3 regions of the Streptomyces sp. Y309 genome follow, and region 1 is predicted to be linked to each of the others. Evidence: riboswitches for the same ligand, from Rfam matches in the RefSeq annotation. Region 1 holds a riboswitch; each other region holds the start of a gene.
The links. A riboswitch is a leader RNA that binds a small molecule or an ion and turns the genes downstream of it on or off. The one in region 1 is predicted to bind cobalamin.
Positions count from the first base shown of each region.

Region 2: linked by a shared signal. The riboswitch ahead of AC0KTA_RS12230 (ribonucleoside-diphosphate reductase subunit alpha) and the one ahead of AC0KTA_RS26970 (prenyltransferase/squalene oxidase repeat-containing protein) in region 1 are both predicted to bind cobalamin.
Region 3: linked by a shared signal. The riboswitch ahead of AC0KTA_RS01600 (CoA-acylating methylmalonate-semialdehyde dehydrogenase) and the one ahead of AC0KTA_RS26970 (prenyltransferase/squalene oxidase repeat-containing protein) in region 1 are both predicted to bind cobalamin.

Region 1 covers NZ_CM160048.1:6,539,275-6,543,726, forward strand. Annotated here, with positions in the region: gene AC0KTA_RS26960 (energy-coupling factor transporter transmembrane component T) at 1-667, opposite strand, end outside; gene AC0KTA_RS26965 (SCO2322 family protein) at 690-1,382, opposite strand; gene AC0KTA_RS26970 (prenyltransferase/squalene oxidase repeat-containing protein) at 1,379-2,617, opposite strand; cobalamin riboswitch at 2,718-2,867, opposite strand; gene AC0KTA_RS26975 (SDR family oxidoreductase) at 3,019-3,888, shown strand; gene AC0KTA_RS26980 (MBL fold metallo-hydrolase) at 3,902-4,452, opposite strand, start outside.
Region 2 covers NZ_CM160048.1:3,201,262-3,205,713, reverse strand. Annotated here, with positions in the region: gene AC0KTA_RS12235 (ribonucleotide-diphosphate reductase subunit beta) at 1-871, opposite strand, end outside; gene AC0KTA_RS12230 (ribonucleoside-diphosphate reductase subunit alpha) at 871-3,342, opposite strand; cobalamin riboswitch at 3,472-3,612, opposite strand; gene mctP (monocarboxylate uptake permease MctP) at 3,716-4,452, opposite strand, start outside.
Region 3 covers NZ_CM160048.1:373,772-378,223, forward strand. Annotated here, with positions in the region: gene AC0KTA_RS01595 (acyl-CoA dehydrogenase family protein) at 1-961, opposite strand, end outside; gene AC0KTA_RS01600 (CoA-acylating methylmalonate-semialdehyde dehydrogenase) at 970-2,469, opposite strand; cobalamin riboswitch at 2,723-2,901, opposite strand; gene AC0KTA_RS01605 (serine/threonine-protein kinase) at 3,038-4,452, shown strand, end outside.

The sequences.
Region 1 (4,452 bases):
CAAGGGCGCCCTCCAGGACCGGCAGGCCGACCTGGAGCAGCCCGCGCATCCCCTTGTCCGGGCGCCCGCGCAGCCGCCGGGCCGCGCGCAGCCGCTGGACGTCGGCGATCAGGTTCGGCGCGAACGTCATCGCGACGACGACGGCCACCCCGACCTCGTACAGCGCGCCAGGAAGGGACTTCAGCAGCCGGGCCGGGCTGGCGAGGGCGTTGGCGGCGCCGACGCAGATCAGCAGCCCGGCCAGGCGCACGCCGTCGTACAGCGCGAACACCACGCCCTCCGCGGTGACCCGGCCGCCGATGCGCACGCCCCGCGCCCAGTCGGGCAGCGGGACTTCGGGCAGCGTCACGATGAGGTGCGTACCGGGGATCGGCGAGCCGAGCACGATCGCGAAGACGAGCCGGATGCCGATGACGACGAGGGCCAGCTTCACGAACGCGCCGTAGGACCGGGCCCAGGGCGCGGACGTGCGGCGGGCCGCGACGACGTACCCGGCGACGCCGATGAGCAGCCCGATGAGCAGCGGGTTGGTGGTGCGGGACGCGGCCGTGGCCAGGCCGAGCGCCCACAGCCACCAGGCGCCCGGGTGCAGGGCGTTGGAGCGGTGCGCCCACGGCGCGAGGCGGCGCCGCGGGAACTGCCGGCCGCGGGCCGCCGGGGCAGCCACGGTGTGCCGGTCGGGGCCCGGGTCAGCCACGGCGGCGGCGGGCCTGCCAGACGGCGGCGGCACCGAGCGCGACGATCGCCGCGACTCCGGCGAGCAGTCCGACGGAGGGACCGCCGTCGTCGCCCGAGTCCTTCGTGCCCGACTCCTCGCCCGCCTTGCCGCCCTTCTCCTTGTCCTTGCCGGAGACCTGCTCGCCGCAGCCTCTCTTCGGGTAGTCGGCGATGGCGCACAGCAGCGCGTCGTTGTTGTAGCGCAGCGGCTCGGCGACGGCGGCGAGCGCGTCGGCGGTGGTGGCGCCGGAGTCGATCCGCGCGCACGCGGTGCGCGGCTTCGGGGGCGTCTCGCCGCCGGGGGCGTCGGCCGGCGTGCCGAAGTCGATGACGACGGCGACCCGCTTGCGGCCGTCCTCGGCGGGAGTCTTCGCGCAGATCGCGTCGAAGTCGGCCGTGCCGCGCGGCTTCTCGGCGCTGCCGGAGTTGGCGGACACGGCGAACCGGAAGCCCTCCACGTCGCCGTCGTCGGGCCGGGCGATGGAGGGCCCCTGCGTCGCGTACACCCACGAGCCGTCCTTGCCCTGCTGCCAGAACGACCAGTAGCGGTAGTCGGAGGCGTGGGCGGGGCCCGCGGCGAGGAGCGCGCCGGCCAGCAGGGCCAGGAGCGCGGTGAGCGGGGCGGCCACCGTGAGGCGGCCGCGCCCCGGGTGGCGCCGGCTCACAGCTGGTTCTTCTTCTTGCGGCCGCTGAGCAGGAAGCCGATGCCCGCGCCCGCGACCAGGCCGACGCCGACGATCCACCAGATGCTGACGCCGGAACCGTCGTCCTGGTCCTTGTCCTTCTCCTTGGCCCCGGCGGTGGCCTCCGCGACGGCCTTGGGCTTCGGGCCCTGCGCGTTCAGCTGCTTGACGAGGTCGGCGCCGCCGAAGTCGCGTACGTCCATGTCCGCGGCGAGGGCCGCGAAGACGAGCTGGGAGTAGGCGGCGGGCCCGCTGTCCTTGGCCCAGGCGGCGGAGTTCTTCGACAGCCACTCGGCCGACTTCTTCGCCTGCTCCTGCTGTCCCGCGGCGGCGAGCGCGACCACCGCGTCGGCGGTGTTGCCGACGTCCGGCTGGTCCTTGGCGCCGGGCATGGAGGAGGTGAGGTGGCCGGTCTTGGCGAGGGACTGCAGCAGGTAGCCGGTGCCGTTCCGGGCGGCCTGCTCGGCGGTGTCCGGCTTCGCGCACTTCGGCGCGGAGCCGGCCGTCTTCCCCTTCGCCGGTACGAGGCCCTGGCCGAGGCCGCCGAGCACGCCGGCCGCGGTGGCGTCGGCGTTCGGCGCGAGCTTGCCGGACTTGGCGTCGGCGAGGCCGAACGCGCCGCCGTCCTTGCCGCAGTCCATGGCGAGCTTCGGCAGCGCGTCGAGCGGCGACTTGCCCTTCTGGGACTTCACGGACGCGGGCTTCTCGCCGACCGCGGCGAGCGCGCCGATCACGATGCCGGTGGAGTTGGCGTCGCTGGGCAGGCCCGGGTTGTAGCCCCAGCCGCCGTCCTGGTTCTGGACGGACTTCAGCCAGTCGAGGCCCTTCTTCACCGCGTTCGACTCGTTGCCGAGGGAGTGCAGCGCCTGGATCGCGGCGGCGGTGGAGTTCGAGTCGACCTGCGTCTTGGACCCGCACGGCTCGGTCGCGTCCGCGCGGTACGCGGCGAAGCCGCCGCTCGCGCACTGCTGGCCGGTGAGCCAGTCGACGGCCTTCGCGGCCGGGGTGACGCCCACGGTCTTCTGCGCGAGCAGCGCGTACGACTGCCGGAACACGCCGTCGAACTGCGGGTCCTTCTTGCCGTACAGACCGGACGGCAGCGGTCCCCCGGTCGCATCCGCCGACGGCGGCGCGTCGTCGGCGAGGGCGGCCGGGGCGGTGGCGGTGCCGAGGGCGACGGCCACGGCCAGGGCAGCTGCGCTGCGGCGAACGTTCATGATGCGGCGGGTGCCTCTCCCTGTGGGGAGCCGGGCGGCACGGCACGCACGGGCACCGGGCGGCTCGGGCTCCGTATACCTCGACGGTGCCGGCCATCGGCACGTGCCGATGACGCGAGCCGGTCATGCGGCGTACGAGGCAATCCGGCTTACCGCACCCAGGTGCGGATCACGGCTGCGGGTCAGCGCCGGATTTCCACCGGCTTCCCCTCGTACGCGCATGATGACGACCCGCCCACTCTACCGGCCCGTATCCCGCCCCCTCGGGCCCGGCACCGGGTGCCCCCGGCCCCGCCCCGCCGCCCCGGCGCGGTCTGGCAGGCCGGTGCGGGCGGGCGTACGTTGGCCTGGGCCCCGGGGCACGGGAGTTGGGCCGGGGCACGGGAGCCGAGGGGGCACGCATGGCGGGTGCGGAGACGGAACGTACCGAGGGGCCGGGACGGCGGGACGGCGCCCGCACCTGTCTCGTCACCGGCGCGGCATCCGGCATCGGCCGGGCTGTCGCGCGCCGCCTCGCCGCTCAGGGCCACCGCGTCATCGGCGCCGACATCGCGGAGATCAAGGACGCGGGCTACACCGGATACGCCGGGGACACCGCGTACGCCGCGATCCAGGCCGACCTGGCCACCGCCGAGGGGCGGGCCCTGCTCGTGGAGGGGGCCGCCGAGCTGGGCGGCGGCCGCCTGGACGCGGTGGTGGCGTGCGCGGGGGTCGGCCTGTTCGACCCGGTGGCCGTGCGCGTGAACGGCTTCGGCGCCATCGCCACGCTGGCGGGCCTGCGGCCGCTGCTCGCGGCGGGCCGGGACCCGCGGGCGCTCGCCGTGGCGTCGCTGGCCGCCGTGCACGAGACCGATCCGGCGATCGTCGCCGCGGTGCTCGCGGACGACGAGGTGGCGGCCGTCGCCGCCGCGCGGGCCGCCGTCGACCGCGGCGAGGAACAGCTCGTGTACGCCTCCGCGAAGCGGGCGCTGGTCCGCTGGGTGCGGCGGGCCGCGGTCACCGACGCCTGGGCGGGCGCCGGCATCCCGCTCAACGCGATCGCGCCCGGCATCGTCCGCACCCCGCTCAGCCGCCCCCTGCTCGAAGACCCGGAACTGCACGCGCTCACCGACGCGTCCGTCCCGATGCCGCTGCACGGCTACGCGGACCCGGAACAGATCGCCCCGCTGATCGACCACCTGACGTCGCCGGAGAACACCCACGTCACGGGCCAGGTGGTGTTCATCGACGGGGGAGCGGACGCGGTGCTGCGGGGGGACGAGGGCTGGTGACGACGCGGGCCGCCTAGGCGGCGTACGCCACGTACACGACCGGATCACTCCCCGGCACGGCCTCCGCGCGCCCCAGCTTCACAAGCCGCCGCAGGTGGGCCTCCGCCTCCGACACCGCGATGTTCCGTGAGCCGTAGGGGATGTCGGCCCAGGGCCTGTTCCACTCCATGCGCTCGGCGAGCTGCCAGGGCGTGCGCGGCTCACCGAGCAGCGTGAGCAGCTGTGCGAGCCGCTCCTCGTGATGGTCGAGCAACTCCCGTACGCGGGGCCGGGCTTCGGTGAAGGCGTGCTGATGAGCAGGAAGAACCTCGGCGACACCGAGCCGCCCGACCCGCTCCAGGGAGTCCAGATAGTCACCGAGGGGGTCGGTGACGGTGGCGTCGTCCGGGTCCTCGTAGAGCCCGATGTGCGGGGTGATGCCGGGCAGCAGATGATCGCCGGAGAAGAGCCGCCCGTGTCCGTCGCGCCCCGCCGGATGGTCCTCCTCCAGATGCAGGCAGACGTGGCCGGGGGTGTGCCCCGGCGTCCAGATCGCGCGCAGGCGCCGGCCCGCGAGCGGGACGA
Region 2 (4,452 bases), 3.3 Mb from region 1:
CGACGCACTGCAGGTACTCGCGCATCGACTCGGTGTTCATGCCGGGCAGGCCGTCACCGCACAGGTCGCGCGCGAACTGCAGCTCGGCGTCGACCGCCTCCTTCAGCATGTCGGTGACCTGCTGCTGGAGCGCGTCGTCGAAGAGCTCCGGCTCCTCCTTGCGCACGGTGTCGACGACGTCGAAGGCGAAGCTCATGTGCATCGTCTCGTCGCGGAACACCCAGTTGGTGCCGGTCGCCAGGCCGTGCAGCAGGCCGCGGCTGCGGAACCAGTACACGTACGCGAACGCACCGTAGAAGAACAGGCCCTCGATGCACGCCGCGAAGCAGATCAGGTTCAGCAGGAAGCGGCGCCGGTCGGCCTGGGTCTCCAGGCGGTCCAGCTTCTCCACCGAGTCCATCCAGCGGAAGCAGAACTCGGCCTTCTCCCGGATGGACGGGATGTTCTCCACCGCCGCGAAGGCCGCGTTGCGGTCCTCCGGGTCGGGCAGATAGGTGTCGAGCAGCGTCAGATAGAACTGGACGTGCACGGCCTCCTCGAAGAGCTGCCGGCTCAGATACAGCCGCGCCTCGGGGGAGTTGATGTGCTTGTACAGGGTGAGGACGAGGTTGTTCGACACGATCGAGTCGCCGGTCGCGAAGAACGCGACCAGGCGGCCGATCAGGTGCTGCTCCTCGGGCGAGAGCTTGGCCAGGTCGGTGACGTCCGAGTGGAGGTCGACCTCCTCGACGGTCCAGGTGTTCTTGATCGCGTCGCGGTAGCGCTCGTAGAAGTCCGGGTAGCGCATGGGGCGCAGCGTGAGCTCGAAGCCCGGGTCGAGCAGGTTCTTCTCACCCTGGGTGGTGACGGTGTGGGCGGCGGACTGGGACATTACTGGCAGGCCTCGCAGGACTCGGGGTTTTCCAGGGAGCAGGCGATCGCGTCGGGGTCGGTCACCTGCTGGGGGACGGGGGCGGGCGTGGGGGCGGCGGCACCGGCACTCGAACCGCCCGCCGCGCGGGCGATGCGCGTCGCCGGGCGCGAGCGCAGGTAGTACGTGGTCTTCAGGCCGCGCTGCCAGGCGTAGGCGTACATCGAGGAGAGCTTGCCGATGGTCGGCGTCTCCAGGAACAGGTTCAGGGACTGCGCCTGGTCCAGGAACGGCGTACGGTCGGCGGCCATGTCGATGAGCCCGCGCTGCGGGATCTCCCAGGCCGTGCGGTACAGCTCGCGCACGTCCGCGGGGACCCAGGTGAAGCCCTGCACCGAGCCGTTGGCCTCGCGCAGCGCCTCACGGGTCTGCGCGTCCCACACGCCGAGCCGCTTCAGCTCGTCCACCAGGTACGAGTTGACCTGGAGGAACTCGCCGGACAGCGTCTCGCGCTTGAAGAGGTTGGAGACCTGCGGCTCGATGCACTCGTACACGCCCGCGATGGACGCGATGGTGGCCGTCGGCGCGATGGCGAGAAGCAGCGAGTTGCGCATGCCCGTCTTCGCGATCCGCGCCCGCAGCGCCGCCCACCGCTCGGGCGGGGCGAGCTCGACACCGTAGTGGTCGGGGTGCAGCACGCCGCGCGCGGTGCGGGTCTTCTCCCAGGCGGGGAGCGGGCCGTTGCGCTCGGCGAGGTCGGCGGACGCCTCGTACGCGGCGAGCATGACGCGCTCGGCGATGCGCGTGGACAGGGCGCGCGCCTCGGGCGCGTCGAAGGGCAGCTTGAGCTGGAAGAAGACGTCCTGGAGGCCCATCGCGCCCAGGCCCACGGGGCGCCACCTGCTGTTCGACCGCCCGGCCTGCTCGGTCGGGTAGAAGTTGATGTCCACGACGCGGTCGAGGAACGTGACGGCCGTGCGCACGGTGGCGTCGAGCCGCTCCCAGTCGATGTCGCCGCGCTCCGTGTCGACGAACGCGCCGAGGTTCACCGACCCCAGGTTGCACACGGCCGTCTCGCCGTCGTCCGTGACCTCCAGGATCTCCGTGCAGAGGTTGGAGGAGTGGACGGTGTGGCCGGGCTCGGCGGTCTGGTTGGCCGTGCGGTTGGCGGTGTCCTTGAAGGTCATCCAGCCGTTGCCGGTCTGCGCGAGGGTGCGCATCATGCGGCCGTACAGCTCACGGGCGGGGATGGTCTTCTGCGCGAGACCGGCCGCCTCCGCCTTCTTGTACGCGGCGTCGAACTCCTCGCCCCACAGGTCGACGAGCTCGGGCACGTCGGCGGGGGAGAACAGCGACCACGGCTTGTCGGCGGCCACGCGGCGCATGAACTCGTCCGGGATCCAGTGCGCCAGGTTCAGGTTGTGGGTGCGCCGGGCGTCCTCGCCGGTGTTGTCCCGCAGCTCCAGGAACTCCTCGATGTCGGAGTGCCAGGTCTCCAGGTAGACGGCGGCGGCGCCCTTGCGGCGGCCGCCCTGGTTCACGGCGGCGACGGAGGCGTCAAGCGTCTTCAGGAACGGCACGATGCCGTTGGAGTGCCCGTTGGTGCCGCGGATCAGCGAGCCGCGCGAGCGGATGCGGGAGTACGAGAGCCCGATGCCGCCGGCGTGCTTGGAGAGCCGGGCGACCTGGTGGTACCGGTCGTAGATGGAGTCCAGCTCGTCCAGCGGCGAGTCCAGGAGGTAGCACGAGGACATCTGCGGGTGCCGGGTACCGGAGTTGAAGAGCGTGGGCGAGGACGGCAGGTAGTCGAGGCGGCTCATCAGGCGGTAGAGCGCGGCGACCTCGTCGAGCGCCCGCTCGCCCGCTTCCGCTGAGTCAAACGCGGTGTCCTCGGCGAGACCGGCGGCCACGCGCAGCATGAAGTGCTGCGGCGTCTCGACGACCTTGCGGGTGATGGGGTGCCGCAGCAGATAGCGGCTGTGCAGCGTGCGCAGGCCGAAGTACTCGAAGCGGCGGTCGGCGCCGTCGGCGAGCGCGGCGTCCACGAGACCGTCGAGGCGGGCGGCGTGCTGCACCGTGAACTCGGCGGTGCGGTCGGCGATCAGGCCCTCGCGGTGGCCGACGGCGACCGACTCGGAGAACGACGTGACGCCTTGTGAGGCGGCTTCCTCACGAATGCCGATGGTCAGCAGCCGGGCGGCGAGCCGGGAGTAGGCGGGGTCCTCGGAGATGAGTCCGGCGGCCGCCTCCGTCGCGAGCTCCCGCAGTTCGGCCTCGTCCGCCTTCGCCGAGCGGCCGCGCAGCGCGGCGGCGGCGACGCGGCCGGGGTCGGCGTCAGGGAGGTCGGCGGTGAGGTCGGTCAGGGTGCGCAGCAGCGCGGTGCCTGGACCGTCGGTGGTCGGCGCGGCCTGCTCGGCCGCTGCCTGCTGGCCGGCCTGCGCCGGCTGCTGCTGGGCCTGCGCTGACGCGGGTTCGGCGGGCGCGATGGTCACGTGGTGCTCTCCCTCGCTCGGCTCTGGGCCTTCGGGGGAGCGGCGCGGCGCGGCTGCGCCCGCGCAGGGGCGATCCGCGTCCACCAACCCATTCCGCGAGGCCCGGACGTCTCGGCACCCGGACCGGACGATCCGGGTACGCCGTCGGCAGGTCGTCGGACTCACTGGCACAGCGTGTGGCGCGGGCGCCCAAATGCGTACCAGTACACCGTTGCGGGACAGTTCCGGACTTGCACCGGATTCCCCTGCGGCGACAGCGAGCACGAGCATACATCTTGTGTCCGACGATGCGAGCAGGCCCACATGTTGTGTCGGCCGCGGACACGACAACGGGCCGCCGATTCATCGGCGGCCCGTTGTCACCGTACAAGGCCTAGTGGCCGGAAGCTGCCCCGACCTTCGGTGGTTCGGCCGCCACGCCCTTGTCTCCGGCGTCGGCGGTGTAGTCCTCCGGGGACGTCTCGTCGATGCCGTCGGGGGCCTTGAGGGCCCTCAGGACGAAGGTGAGGACGACGGTCACGACGACGTTCAGGACGAAGGCCGTCAGGCCGATGTAGCCGATCTCACCGATGCCCGGGATCTCCTTGGACGAGCCGCCGAAGTGCTTCTGCGTCGGCGAGGCGACTCCGTACGCCGCGACCGTGCCGTAGACCATGCCGACCGCCCAGCCCGCGAGCAGCGCCCACCGGTGGAACCAGCGCGTGAACAGGCCGCCGACCAGCGCGGGCATGGTCTGCAGGATCCAGATGCCGCCGAGGAGCTGGAAGTTGATGGCGACCGTCTTGTCCATGGTGAGCACGAAGGCGAGCGCGCCCACCTTCACCAGCAGCGAGACCAGCTTGGAGACCTTGGTCTCCTGCTCGGGTGTCGCGTCCGGTTTGAGGAAGTCCTTGTAGATGTTGCGGGTGAAGAGATTCGCGGCCGCGATGGACATGATGGCCGCGGGCACGAGCGCGCCGATGCCGATCGCCGCGAACGCGACGCCCGTGAACCAGTCCGGGAACATGTCCTCGAAGAGCTGCGGAATCGCCAACTGCCCGTTCTCGACCTTGACTCCGGCCGCGATCGCCATGAACCCGAGCAGCGCGAGCAGGCCGAGCATCAGCGAGT
Region 3 (4,452 bases), 6.2 Mb from region 1:
GCTTCGCCATGGCGCACAATTCGGGTGCCTGCGGGTCGCCCAGGTCGAGGGCCTGCGCGGCCTGCCGGACCAGGGCGCGGGCGGCGGCCAGCTCGGTCGCCATGTCGGCGAGCCTGAACTGGAGTGCCTGTGCGTCGAGGAGCCGCGCCCCGAAGGCCTCCCGGTCGGCGAGGTGGGTGAGGCTGCGGTCGAGGGCGCTGCGGGCGCCGCCGAGGGAGCAGGCGGCGATGCCGAGGCGGCCGCCGTTGAGGCCGTTCATGGCGATGCGGAAGCCGTTGCCCGCGCCGCCGAGCAGCCGGTCGGCGGGCACCCGCACGTCGTCGAGGATCACCTGCCGGGTGGGCTGGGCGTTCCAGCCCATCTTCTTCTCGTTCGGGCCGAAGGACAGGCCGGGGTCGTCGCGTTCGACGACGAAGGCGGAGACGCCGCCGGGGCCGCTCTCGCCGGTGCGGGCCATCACGAGGTAGACGTGCGACGCGCCCGCGCCGGAGATGAACTGCTTGACGCCGTTCAGGACGTATGTGTCGCGGTCGCGCTCGGCACGGGTGCTGAGCGCGGCCGCGTCCGAGCCGGCGCCGGGCTCGGTGAGGCAGTAGCTGCCGAGCCAGTCCATGGAGGTCAGCGGCGCGAGCCAGCGGGCGCGCTGGGCCTCGTCGCCGTACCGGTCGATCATCCAGGCGACCATGTTGTGGATCGACAGATAGCCCGCGATGGACGGACAGCCGGAGGCGAGGGCCTCGAAGACGAGGACGCCGTCGGCCCGGGTGAGCCCGGAGCCGCCCGCGTCCTCGGCGACGTACATGCCGCCGAGACCGAGATCCGCGGCCTTGCGCAGCACCTCGACCGGGAAGTGCTTGTCCCGGTCCCAGGCGAGCGCGTGCGGGGCCAGGTGTTCCTGGGCGAAGTCGAGGGTCGTCTCGACGATGGCGAGCTGGTCGTCGGTGAGCAGGGTGCTGGTCATGGCGCCGGTCACCGCATCGTCGGGAGGGTGAAGGACGCGCCTTCCTTGGTCCCGGAGGGCCAGCGCGAGGTGACGGTCTTGGTGCGGGTGTAGAAGCGGATCGAGTCGGGGCCGTGCTGGTTGAGATCGCCGAATCCGGAGCGCTTCCAGCCGCCGAAGGTGTGGTACGCGACAGGGACCGGGATGGGTACGTTGACGCCGACCATGCCGGTGTCGACGCGCCGGGTGAAGTCGCGGGCGGTGTCGCCGTCGCGCGTGAAGAGCGCGACGCCGTTGCCGTACGGGTGCTCGGTGGGCAGCCGCAGCGCCTCTTCGTAGTCGGCGGCGCGTACGACGGACAGGACCGGGCCGAAGATCTCCTCCTGGTAGATCCGCATGTCGGTGGTGACGCGGTCGAAGAGGGAGGCGCCCGCGAAGAATCCGCCCTCGTGGCCGGGGAGCGTGAAGTCCCGTCCGTCGACGACGAGTTCGGCGCCCTCCTCGACGCCCAGGTCCACGCAACCGCGGACCCGGTCGACGGCGTCGCGGCTGACGAGCGGGCCGAAGTCGGCATCGGCGTCGTCGGAGCGGCCGATGCGCAGCGCGCCGATGCGGTCCCTGAGGCGGGCCACCAGGGCGTCGGCGGTGGCCTCGCCGACCGGCACGGCCACCGAGATCGCCATGCAGCGCTCGCCCGCCGAGCCGTAGCCGGCGCCGATCAGGGCGTCCACGGCCTGGTCGAGGTCGGCGTCCGGCATCACGATCATGTGGTTCTTGGCGCCGCCGAAGCACTGGGCGCGCTTGCCGTGGGCGGCGGCGGTGGCGTAGATGTGCGCGGCGACCGGCGTCGAGCCGACGAAGCCGAGCGCCTCGACGCGCGGGTCTTCCAGGAGGGTGTCGACGGCTTCCTTGCCGCCGTTGACGACGTTGAGGATGCCCGGCGGCAGGCCCGCCTCCAGGAAGAGTTCGGCGAGGCGCAGCGGGACGGACGGGTCGCGTTCGGAGGGCTTCAGGATGAAGGCGTTGCCGCAGGCGATGGCGGGCGCGGCCTTCCACAGGGGAATCATCGCGGGGAAGTTGAACGGCGTGATACCGGCGACGACGCCGATGGGGCGGCGCAGCGAGTGCACGTCGATGCCGGTCCCGGCGTTGTCGGTGAACTCGCCCTTGAGCAGGTGCGGGATGCCCGCGGCGAACTCCACGACCTCCAGGCCGCGCTGGAGGTCGCCGTGCGCGTCGGGGACGGTCTTGCCGTGCTCGGCGGACAACAGTCGCGCCAGGGACTCGCGTTCGCCGTCGACGAGCTGGAGGAACCGCAGCAGGACGCGGGCGCGGCGCTGCGGGTTCCACTCGCCCCACTCGCGCTGCGCCTGCGCCGCGTCGGCGATGGCGGCCTCGGTCTCGGCGCGGTTCGCGAGCGGGACGCGGGCCTGTACGTCGCCGGTGTTGGGGTCGTACACGTCGGCGAGCGTGCCCGAGGTGCCCGGGGTGTGCTTGCCGCCGATGAAATGGGTCAGTTCACGGACCATGGGGAGCCTGCTCTTTCGTCAGGTGCGATCCGGGGAGGGGCGCGGCCGGCCGACCGTCGGGGCATGCGGGCATGCGCGGGCATGCCGGTCCGACGGGCGGAAAAGTGGACGCGAACGGCGAAGGGGCCGTCAGACAGCGGGGGTTGTCGCTCGCATTGCCGGATCACCGGGGTCGGTTGTCGCTCGCAATGCCGGATCACCGGGTTCGTGAGTGCGCACCGGGGCCATGCGTGTCTGCTCCATCCTCGTGGACAACACGGAACACCCCGCGGCCGGTATCCTGACTCCCGGATCAGCGCCCGTTCTCCCGCCTTCCCGACGGACTTCTCCGTCAGTGGCGTTGTTGCACGCGAGAACGCACTCCCCGGTCACAGTGGCGGGACCGCGCCGGATTCACACCGGCTTCCCTGCACCGCGGGCTTCGCCACGAACATATACTTGGACGTCCTAGTAAGTCCACACCCGACTGCGCGGCCCTCCGAGGTTCAGCGACATCTTGTCCGGGGTTCACCGGACGCTTCACACTCTCTCTCCGTTGGTTCGTCCGGTCCGTTGAGCGGCCTGTCCGATGCGAGGGGACACAGTGGAGCGATTAACAGCGAGTGATCCAGAGGAAGTCGGGCGCTATCGGACCATCGCGGAGCTGGGCCGCGGCGGGATGGGGCGCGTCTTGCTGAGCAGCGCCCCGGACGGCCGACTCGTCGCGCTGAAGCAGGTGCGCAGCCAGTTCGTCGAGGACGACGGCTTCCGGGCCCGGTTCCGCCGCGAGGTGGACGCCTCCCGCAAGGTGTCCGGCGCGTACACCTCGGCGGTGATCGACGCCGACGCCGACGCGCCCGAGCCGTGGCTGACATCGGAGTTCGTCCCGGGCCCTTCGCTTCAGCAAGCGGTGACGGCCCTCGGCGCGCTGCCGGAGGAAGCGGTGCTGCGCATGGCCGCGGGGCTGGCCTCCGCCCTGCTCGACATCCACCGGGCCGGCCTTGTGCACCGGGATCTGAAGCCGTCCAATGTGCTGCTCGCCGACGACGGCCCCAGGGTGATCGACTTCGGCATCGCACGGGCGACCGACAGCGAAGGCGGCACCGAGCTGACCCACTCGGGCTGGCTGGTCGGCTCCCCCGGCTTCATGTCCCCGGAGCAGGCCCAAGGGCAGCCGCTCGGCTCGGCCAGCGATGTGTTCTCCCTGGGGACGGTGCTGGTGATGGCGTGCACGGGCAAGTGCCCGTTCGCCGGGCCGTCCACGCCGCAGACCCTGTACAACGTGGTGCACACCGACCCCGATCTCAGCGGGCTCCCGGAGAGGATCCGCCCCGTCGTCACCCGTTGCCTGGCCAAGGACCCGAGCGAGCGGCCGAGTCCGGCCCAGCTCCTCGAAGAGATCGGCCGGCTCTCGCCCTCCGCCCGTCCCTGGCCGCTCGAGGTACACGAGCTGATCGCGGCGCAGCAGGCCGAGATCGCCCGGCTTCAGGACGAGTTGGCGAGCCGCACGAGCGACCGGGAGGCCGCCGGGGCGGTCGTCATCGACTCCCCGGCCACTCCGGGACGTTCCGACTCCGCGGCCGCTCCGGGACGTCCGTCCGGCCCGGCATCGGAACCCGCGCCGTCCCGACGCGGCTGGGCCCTTGCCGCGGGAGCGGTCGTCGCACTCTCGCTGGGCGTCGCCACAGCCGTCACCGTCCTGGACCCCGGACGCGACGGCGGCGACCGCACCACGGCCGATCCCCCACGGGCCACCAAGACGGTGCAGCGGACGGCCGCGGAAGAGGAAGAGACGGCGGACCCGACCACCAAGGCACCCCCGGAGCCCGCCAGGGAACCGACCAACGAGCCGACCAAGCCTCCCGCCCCCGAGCCCTCGACGGTCACCGAGCCGTCCCGCCAGGCCCCCACGACGGCCGATGCGCGGCCGAGCACGCGGCCGGCGGCGATCGCCGACTGCGGGGGCCGGACCCTGAACAGACCCGGCGAGTTGCTGCTCGCATG